One region of the Ochrobactrum sp. Marseille-Q0166 genome, then DNA from elsewhere that is predicted to be linked to it. Evidence: riboswitches for the same ligand, from Rfam matches in the RefSeq annotation. Region 1 holds a riboswitch; the other holds the start of a gene.
What was found. A riboswitch is a leader RNA that binds a small molecule or an ion and turns the genes downstream of it on or off. The one in region 1 is predicted to bind S-adenosylmethionine.

Region 1 (4,701 bases):
GCGCCAGCTCCTCGGAGATTTCATTCTGGATGATCGAAAGTGAAAGCGATGCCGCGCCCAGGCCACCCGCACAGGTATAATGCCGGCCGCTGCGATGAAAAAGGCTCGTTGTATCGGCGGTATAGCCATCGAAAAGATCTAGAAAATCATCGCGGTGGAACCAGCTGACACAACAGTTTCGATCATCAAGCAAGCCGCCCTCGGCCAGCAGGAAAGCCGCCGTGCAAAGCCCTACAACCGTCTTGCCGCGCTTGTCGGCACGCTTGATGAGATCAATCAAAGCCTGCTGGCGCGGACGATATTGCGCAAGCAAACCGCCCACAACTGCTACATAATCGCACTCATCCAGCTCACCGATGGCTGCTGTAGGTTCGATCACCATGCCGGAGCTGGATGTGACCGGATCGCCCGACAATGTGCAGATTTTCCAGGCACATCTGATCTGGCGGCTTTTATCACGGTCATCTGCCGCCAGACGAAAGGGATCGAGGAAGAGGCTCAGCGCAGTGAGCGTAAAACCGGGCAACGCAACGATGCCGACAGACAGACGGCGCGGTGGCACATCGGTCGTGATTTCCCGAGCCTCATCCTTCCCATTTCTCACTTACGCAGTCCTCCACCACATCCCACTTTATACGAACGGGATCAGGAAGAACGCAATCACCTGAAATGCTTGGAGAGCTTAAGTTGCTGCGCCTGATAGTTCGATCCCAGATCGATGCCATAGAGCGCCTTCGGGCGATTCAACATATGCTCATAAACAAGACGGCCGACAATCTGGCCATGTTCGAGAATGAACGGGACTTCATGACTGCGCACTTCCAGAACCGCACGACTTCCTGTTCCACCAGCAGCGGTGTGACCGAAGCCCGGATCAAAGAAGCCTGCATAATGCACACGGAATTCACCGACCAGCGGGTCGAAAGGCGTCATTTCCGCTGCAAAAAGCGGCGGCACATGCACCGCCTCGCGCGAAACGAGAATATAGAACTCATCCGGGTCCAGCACCAGTTCGCGCGAACCGCGATCATAGATTGGTTCCCAAAAGTCGAGAACATCGTGCGCCGCACGCTGATCGACGTCCACAACCGCCGTATGGTGCTTGCCGCGATAACCGATCAGCTTGTCCTTATCGCCCGAAAGATCGACCGAAAGCGCGATACCGCCGCCGGAGATATTGGGCTGTTCTGCCGCCACAAGCGTCTCACTCTGATGCAGTGTGGAAAGTTCCGCTTCGGTCAATTGTGCGCGGCCCTGACGGAAACGGATTTGCGACAGCCGCGAACCGGTACGAGCGACAATCGGGAAAGTGCGCGGGCTGACTTCGAGATAAAGGGGGCCTTTATAGCCAGCTGGCACCTTGTCGAATTCCTGCGCACCATCGGCGATGACGCGTGTGAAGATATCAAGGCGTCCGGTCGAACTTTTCGGATTGGCGGAAGCCGACAATTCCGGTGAAAGTGCCAGGCTTTCAAGCAAAGGCACGATATAGACGCAGCCGGTTTCGAGCACTGCCCCGGCGGTCAGATCAATCTCATGAAGTTTGAGACGTTCAAGCTTGTCGATAACCGGCGTACCCGGGCCCGGCATGAAGGATGCGCGCACACGATAGGCTTTCGCACCCAGCCGCAAATCAAGGCTTGCGGGCTGAATCTGATCGGCATCCAATGGACGCGGAGATTGGAGCAAACCGCTTTCAAAGAGTGCTGCAATATCCGCATCTGCCAGAATTCCTGCTTCCCTCTGCGTCATGCCACTCAACTCCGTGAATTACTTAAAATCGGTCTATGACCATTGACCGTTCAAAGCCCTGCTGCCAACCCCTCAAACCCCATAGTTTGCGGGTTTTCCGCAGGAAAGAGAGAGCCCACCCCCTTAGCAGCCCAGAGTTTTCGTCAAAACTGTCCTTCCAAGCATTGACGGCCCCGCTCAAGAGGCATAAGGAAAAAGTGTTCCGTGGTGATTTGGCCGGCCGGCTTGCAGCCACGTTAAAGAATTCGCTAAAATAAGGCCGCGGTTCGTTACCGGCCTTTTGCGTGTTCGCGAGGCCGGTTTTTTATTGGCCGCCGAGGCATTTCCAGGCCCCGGCCGACCAGCTTTCGACAGGTTGGAAAAAATGACGAATAAGACTACGCGTAAGTTACGCCCGGCAACGCAGCTCGTTCATGCAGGATCGCTGCGTTCAGGCTTTGCAGAGTTGTCCGAAGCCCTCTATCTGACGCAGGGCTTTCTCTACCCGACGGCAGAAGCCGCAGAAGCGCGCTTCAAAGGTGAAGACCCAGGGTTCATCTATTCGCGTTATGCCAACCCAACCACCGACATGTTTGAAAAGCGGATGTGCGCACTGGAAGGTGCAGAGGATGCGCGCGCCTTCACCTCCGGCATGTCGGCAGTCGCCGCATCCATTCTCTGTCAGGTACAGGCTGGCGACCACGTCATCTGCGCACGTGCCGTTTTCGGCTCATCGCGTTACATCATTGAGACGCTGCTGCCACGCTATGGCGTCGAGTATTCGATCATCGACGGCTCGAAGATTGCAAACTGGAAAGCTGCCGTTCGTCCAAACACCAAAGTCATGCTGCTCGAAAGCCCGTCCAATCCGACGCTTGAGGTTATCGACATTGCAGCTGTGGCCAACATTGCCAATGAAATCGGTGCAAAGCTGATCGTTGATAACGTGTTTGCAACACCGCTTTACCAGAAGCCTCTGGAACTCGGCGCGCATATCGTTGTCTATTCGACCACCAAGCATATTGACGGTCAGGGCCGGTGTCTCGGCGGGATCATTCTTTCCGATCAGGAATGGACCGAAGAAGTTCTGCAGCCATACTTCCGTCATACCGGCCCCGGCATGAGCCCGTTCAATGCATGGATCATGCTGAAGGGCCTTGAGACGCTTGGCGTTCGCGTGCGCCAGCAGACACAATCGGCTGCAGCTGTTGCCGATGCGCTGGCCGGGCAGGCAGGTGTGAAGCAGGTCATCTATCCGGGCCGCGCCGACCACCCGCAGGCTGACATCATCGCTCGCCAGATGAGCGGCGGCTCGACACTCATCGCACTGGAACTCGAAGGCGGCAAGGAAGCTGCGTTCAAGTTCGAAAATGCCCTTCAGGTGTTCAGTATTTCCAACAATCTGGGTGACGCAAAGAGCATCATCACCCATCCAGCAACAACGACGCATCAGAGCCTCTCGGACGAAGCACGCGCAGAACTCGGCATTTCTGACGGCATGTTGCGCATCTCTGTCGGCCTTGAAGATCAGGACGATCTGGTCGAGGACGTTCTGGAAGCGCTTGCTGCCGCTCGCTAACAAAGATCATCGCATTTTGCTTCTTTAGAACGCCGTGCGTCCTTTCGGACGCACGGCGTTCTCATTCTTTATTTCTACGCATCGTGGCTTACAAAAATCGAAATCGATTTTTGCGCCAATGCGCCAGGCCGCTAAATGATGCATAAACGACGCATTTGCCGGAACATTTCGGCAAATGCGATGCATTTGTCACCATCAAATCGTTGACCTCCCGTGTAACTTTGGCGATACGTGAGCAGATAATATGATTTGAAGGCAGATGTGTATGTACAGAGCGATAACAAGGGACATTGAGGTAACGGCTGAGCCGTTTTATCTCGAAGACCAGTCCGAGCCGGACGAAAATCGCTATGTCTGGGGCTACCGGATCACCATTGCCAATAATTCATCGCAAACCGTTCAACTGCGCTCACGCTACTGGCAAATCACCGACGGCAATGGCCGTATTGAAGAGGTGAAGGGTGCAGGCGTCATCGGCGAACAGCCGACGCTGAACCCGGGGGATTCTTACCAATATTCATCGGGCTGCCCACTCAGCACGACATCCGGCGTTATGGTCGGGCGCTATCAAATGCAATTACCGGACGGGAGTGCCTTTGAAGTCGATATTCCAGCCTTTTCGCTGGATATTCCTGAAACAAGGCGAACACTGAATTAAAAAAGGCGCTTTTTTCAAAGCGCCTTTCTCAAAATGTTACTTCGCAAACTGTGCAGGATCGAACTCATAAGTCGTTGAGCAGAATTCGCACGTGACCGAAATCTTGCCGTCCGTGACGCTGTCCTGAATTTCTTCCGCTGAGAAATTATTGAACACGCCTTCGATCTTTTCACGAGAGCATGAGCAATTATCCTCGACACGGATTCCCTCATAGATGCGAACACCACGCTCGTGGAACAAACGATAAAGCAGACGTTCCGAGCCGACCTGCGGGTCAGTCAGTTCCGAGCTTTCGATTGTTCCAACCAATGAACGCGCTTCATCCCAGCCGTCGTCTTCAGGACCGAGAATAGCCGTATTCTCATCGCCATCGCCGCCAGGGAGATCCGGCATGCGCGCACGCATTTCAGATTCCGGCAGGAACTGGATCATGAGACCACCAGCACGCCAACGTTCCACGAGTTTACCGTCACTGCCACGCTCGACAAGCTTTGCAACACTCAGCTTCATGTCGGTTGCGATCTGCTCGGACTGACGGAAATAGGTGCGTGCGATCTCTTCCAGTGTCGATCCATCAAGCGCAACAATGCCCTGATAGCGCTGTGTATGGGCACCCTGATCGACCGTAAAGGCGAGTGTCCCACGGCCAAGCAGTTCTTCCGGGCGCGTCTTTCCAGCGCTCACCGCCTCCGCGACACGCTCGGCATCAAAGCGCGCATAGGCACGCACGGAC
Region 2 (4,701 bases), on a different contig from region 1:
TACTTACTGTCTTCTGTTGCCTTACCCTGCGTTATTAGACGTGCACTGTGCTGCCCTGATATAAATGTCCAAAGCCAACTCCAGGCAACAGCTGCACGACTACGTGTACCAATCAGGAAAAAGATATGGGCTATGCCCCAAACCCACCATGCAATAGAACCTTTGAGCTTGATCCTGCCCATATCAACCACAGCTGCTCCACGGCCAATTGTTGCGAGATTGCCCTGATGTCGATATCGGAATGGGGCAGGTGCCACATTGCCTGATAAGCGGCTACGAATGACCTTTGCAACATAAGCGCCCTGCTGTTTGGCGGCTGGAGCGATACCGGGAACAGGTTTGCCATCTGAACCTTCGACCCATGCTGTATCTCCGATTACGAAAATGTTTTCGTGTCCGGGCACACTCAGGTCCGGTAAAACGCGTGCACGACCCGCGCGATCACGTTCCGCGTCGAGCCATGCTGCTGCGGGTGAGGCGGCTACACCTGCAGCCCAAATCGTTGTTTTGCACGGAATAAATTCGTCACCGACAGTTACGCCATCCCCTGTGATTTCTTTGACCGGTACGCCAAGACGCACCTCCACACCGATTTTCTCCAAAGCATTTTTCGCATAGGCAGAGAGATCTTCTGGGAAGGCCGCCAAAATACGCGGACCCGCTTCGACAAGCAGAATACGCGCCTGACGCGTATCAATATTGCGAAACTCTGGCCATATCGTATCCTTAGCCAGTTCTGCAATGATGCCGGCAAGCTCAACGCCGGTCGGTCCCCCGCCAACCACTGAGAATGTCAGCAGTGCTCGTCGTTTTGCAGCATCGTTTTCACGCTCGGCCCGTTCAAAAGCAAGCAGCAGGCGACGGCGAATTGTCGTTGCGTCCTCCAGCGCCTTGAGACCCGGAGCCACTTTTTCCCAGCGGTCATTGCCAAAATAAGCGTGGCGTGCGCCCGTAGCCAATACGAGTATGTCGTAACCGACTTCGCTACCGTTTTCGAGTTTTACTGTTCTTGTGCCTGCATCGACACCAACAACTGTACCGAGCAAAGTCGTGACCTCTTTACGGTCCTTAAAAAGGTGACGAATGGGCCATGCAATTTCTGACGTAGCGAGAATCGTCGTAGCAACCTGATACAGCAGAGGTTGAAACAGGTGGTGATTGCGCTGATCGATAAGCGTAATGCGAACATTTGCGCCTTTCAAATCATGGATTAATTGCAGGCCGCCAAAGCCGGCACCGACGACAAGGATATGGGGCGTATCCGATCCACTCATTGAAGATATAAACCTGAGGTTGGCGTGATTGCGAGTCGCGCTGTTGGAAGGATGGTCGCGCCCGATAAGATAACGCACTCAGATTAGCCGTAAAGAACTTAACGACAATTTGAATTTGAATTATGACAAGAATATTCAGGTTTTTTGTGAAAACTGTTTCATACGATAAATCACGACTGATCTAACGTGCCAAAGCTCCAGATATCGAAATAACTTCACTAACTAAAATAGCCGGATTAGCTGCGTTCGATTACTCACGCCGAATAAACTCGCTAAGTTACGACGTCGAGCGCTTTAATGAGGAACGCTGAAGGCAACTCAATTCGTGTGCGCCAATACCGTCCCGATTGCGTTGCCAAGTCGGTCGCGCTGGTCGGGTTTTAATTAAAAGTCATCGCGATGATTCAGATGGCGCAAATAGGCAAAAGCTGTGCCTGCCAAGATCGGTAAAATCACCAAGGCCATCCAGAAGAATAAATTACTCATATTTCCCTCCCATTGTTTACGCATTTTAACACAGTTTTAAGATAAATGAAGAACGCGTTAATTCGCGTATCGTTCCGAAGCTTGGCGGAGGTCATTTGCTATCGGATTTCAAATGTGCGGAGCTTCTGCCTCGGCAACGTTTGCAAGAATGTAAATCTCATCGAATTTAAATTTCTGGAATGCGGTTCCAAGAAAGTGAAACTGTCGCGCCTCAATGTCTATTGCCAGCTTGTGATTGTTTGATTAGAAGTAGCGTTACATCAAGAGTTGGGGCGACGCCCAACGCCAACCTGCCTTTCCGGGCAAGGTGGTACTTTCTTAAAAGAAAGGATGTGGCCCAACCGGCAAATATACGGATGAAGCCACCCGCGTCTGCCCCGATATAACGAAGGACTGACGCGAATGCCTATTAAAATTCCTGACGATCTGCCTGCAACCAGTGTTCTCGAAGCTGAGGGCGTCATGGTTATGCGCGAAGCAGACGCCATTCGCCAGGATATAAGGCCGCTAAAGATTGGTCTTCTCAACCTGATGCCCAACAAAGTGACGACAGAGACGCAGATTGCGCGGCTGCTTGGTGCAACACCGCTTCAGCTTGAACTGACGCTTGTACGCATTACCAATCACGTCGCCCGTCATACACCTCAGGATCATATGCTCTCCTTTTACCGCCCGTGGGAAGAAGTGAGCGAAGAACGTTTCGACGGCTTTGTCATTACCGGCGCTCCAGTTGAACGCATGCCATTCGAAGACGTGACCTATTGGGATGAAATGCAGCGCATCTTCAATTGGACGCAAACGCACGTCCATCGTTCTTTCAATATCTGCTGGGCAGCGCAGGCGGCTGTTCATCATTTCCATGGAATGGCGAAATATGATCTGGAACAGAAGGCATATGGTGTGTTCAGCCAGCGCAATCTTGCGCCTTCGTCACCTTATTTACGCGGCTTTTCTGATGATTTCGCCATCCCGGTATCGCGCTGGACCGAAGTGCGCTCCAATGACATTCCTGAGAACAGCGATCTGAAAGTGTTGGTTGATAGCCCGGAAAGCGGTCTTTGCCTGCTGGAAGATCCTCAACATCGTGCTCTTCATATGTTCAACCATGTTGAATATGACACCACGTCTCTTGCAGATGAATATTTTCGGGATATCCAGTTGCAGCCTGACATGCCGGTTCCCGCGAATTATTTTCCAAATAATGATGCAAGTCAGAAGCCGCAAAATTGTTGGAGAGGTCATGCTCATCTCCTGTTCGGCAACTGGATCAATGAAATGTACCAGTCAACACCTTACGACATGAATGACATCGGACGAAGAGAGCATCGCTAAGAAAAACCTCCGGAAGTGTAATAATTCCGGAGGTTTTTTTATGCTGCATATTGGGTACGAGGAAAAAAGTCGAAGGGATGTGGTTTATTTTCGCGCTCTTTGACAAACTGACCGAACGGGCGGGCCATATCCTTCGGACATCAAAATGAGCAAGCGAACTACTGCGTCTAAACACTTCGACGCGGAAAAAACCCGCCCAAATGCCTTTCCTCGCATATCGGCTTATTTCAGGCGCCATTTCCATTAAATTAAAGGGTTCTGAGCCTAGCTTGCAAACCTTTGAAGCCACTGTTGCCATTGATCTTCATTGCCGTGGAATACATTCAGGTCGATTTTACCGTTCACGCCCTGAGATAGCCCTGAGCCTGAATACTGCCAGAACAACCAGCGGCGACCCGGATAGACCTTTGATGGGTGCTGTGCGACTGCGCGCAACCAAAATGGATAATCTTTAAAGGCGCCTTGGAGATTATCTTCGTAAAAGTCTGGTGCGGTGTAAATCACCGGACGCTTGCCATAGTGGCGCTCAAGGGCATCCATGAAGACCTGCATTTTTTCACGAACCTGTGCAGGTGACGGACGACGCTTGCAAGAAGAGTCTCCATTCCATTCCACATCGATAACCGGGGGTAGCGCATCAGGATCGTTTGGAACATTGCGAATGAACCAATCTGCCTGCTGACTGGCGACACGGCACCAGTAGAAAAAGTGATATGCACCACGCTTGAGACCTGCTGCCTTTGCTTCTCGCCAGTTTTTCTTGAACATCGGGTCGAGATGATCACCACCATCGGTCGCTTTGATATACGCGAAGTTTGCGCCGTTCTTGCGCAAAGTCACCCAATCGATGTTTCCTTGCCAACGCGAAACGTCGACACCATGCACAGCGTGATGACGCGGAGAAGCTTTTCCGAAGTTGATTGGCTTTGCATCGCGAAACCGTTGACCATAAACGCGAAAACGCTCTTGGGGTGATAACCGAACGGGCGGATAGGCAGCTACCTCCGGTTTTGGAATTGAAACAGGTGTAATAGTCCTTTGTTCAGCAGGGTGAGCCATCGGAGCGGGAGGTGTCGCTTTGAACGGCCCGGCATCGGGTACAGGTCCAGCCCATGCCAAAACTTCCTGTTGCGGTTGTGGGGGGAGAGATTGCGGCGCTCTGGCGACGTCTGTTACAGGTTCCGACGGCCTGACAACGGAGCCAGTCAGGTCGGACGACGGTTGCGGCATAAGATTGTCTATACCGGAACTCGATGTGCACCCTGCAAGAGCAGTGCAGGCTAAAGCAATCGCTGTCACAATCGAAAAACGCATGATACCCGTACGCAAACCCAGACGCTTCAGAGCCTTAAATCGAGGCTACATGAAGGCCATCGACCAACACGCGCAATGCTCACCTCGAGCAAATTGCTACACAGATAATACGGTGCAATGCTGAACCCAAAGTTTACGAAAGGCTTAATAAACAGGAGATTTCATTTATAGTTAACTTACAAAATTTGTTAATAAAACAGTACTTTAATGTAATTATTTAAGAATTTAATTTGCAAAAAGAAATTTTATTTTTAATCCCATCATGCACGCTTGGCAGATTGATCAAAACCCTGTT

Region 2: another riboswitch for S-adenosylmethionine. It lies ahead of metA (homoserine O-succinyltransferase); the one in region 1 lies ahead of H5024_RS10800 (O-succinylhomoserine sulfhydrylase).

The regions. Positions count from the first base shown of each region.
Region 1 is NZ_JACJUO010000001.1:2,242,267-2,246,967, forward strand. It holds gene H5024_RS10790 (GlxA family transcriptional regulator) at 1-604, opposite strand, end outside; gene H5024_RS10795 (2'-deoxycytidine 5'-triphosphate deaminase) at 661-1,752, opposite strand; SAM riboswitch at 1,947-2,027, shown strand; gene H5024_RS10800 (O-succinylhomoserine sulfhydrylase) at 2,117-3,310, shown strand; gene apaG (Co2+/Mg2+ efflux protein ApaG) at 3,576-3,968, shown strand; gene H5024_RS10810 (Hsp33 family molecular chaperone) at 4,005-4,701, opposite strand, start outside.
Region 2 is NZ_JACJUO010000002.1:1,302,633-1,307,333, forward strand. It holds gene H5024_RS17405 (NAD(P)/FAD-dependent oxidoreductase) at 1-1,274, opposite strand, end outside; SAM-I-IV-variant riboswitch at 2,013-2,122, shown strand; gene metA (homoserine O-succinyltransferase) at 2,163-3,092, shown strand; gene H5024_RS17415 (GH25 family lysozyme) at 3,357-4,406, opposite strand; gene H5024_RS17420 (hypothetical protein) at 4,667-4,701, opposite strand, start outside.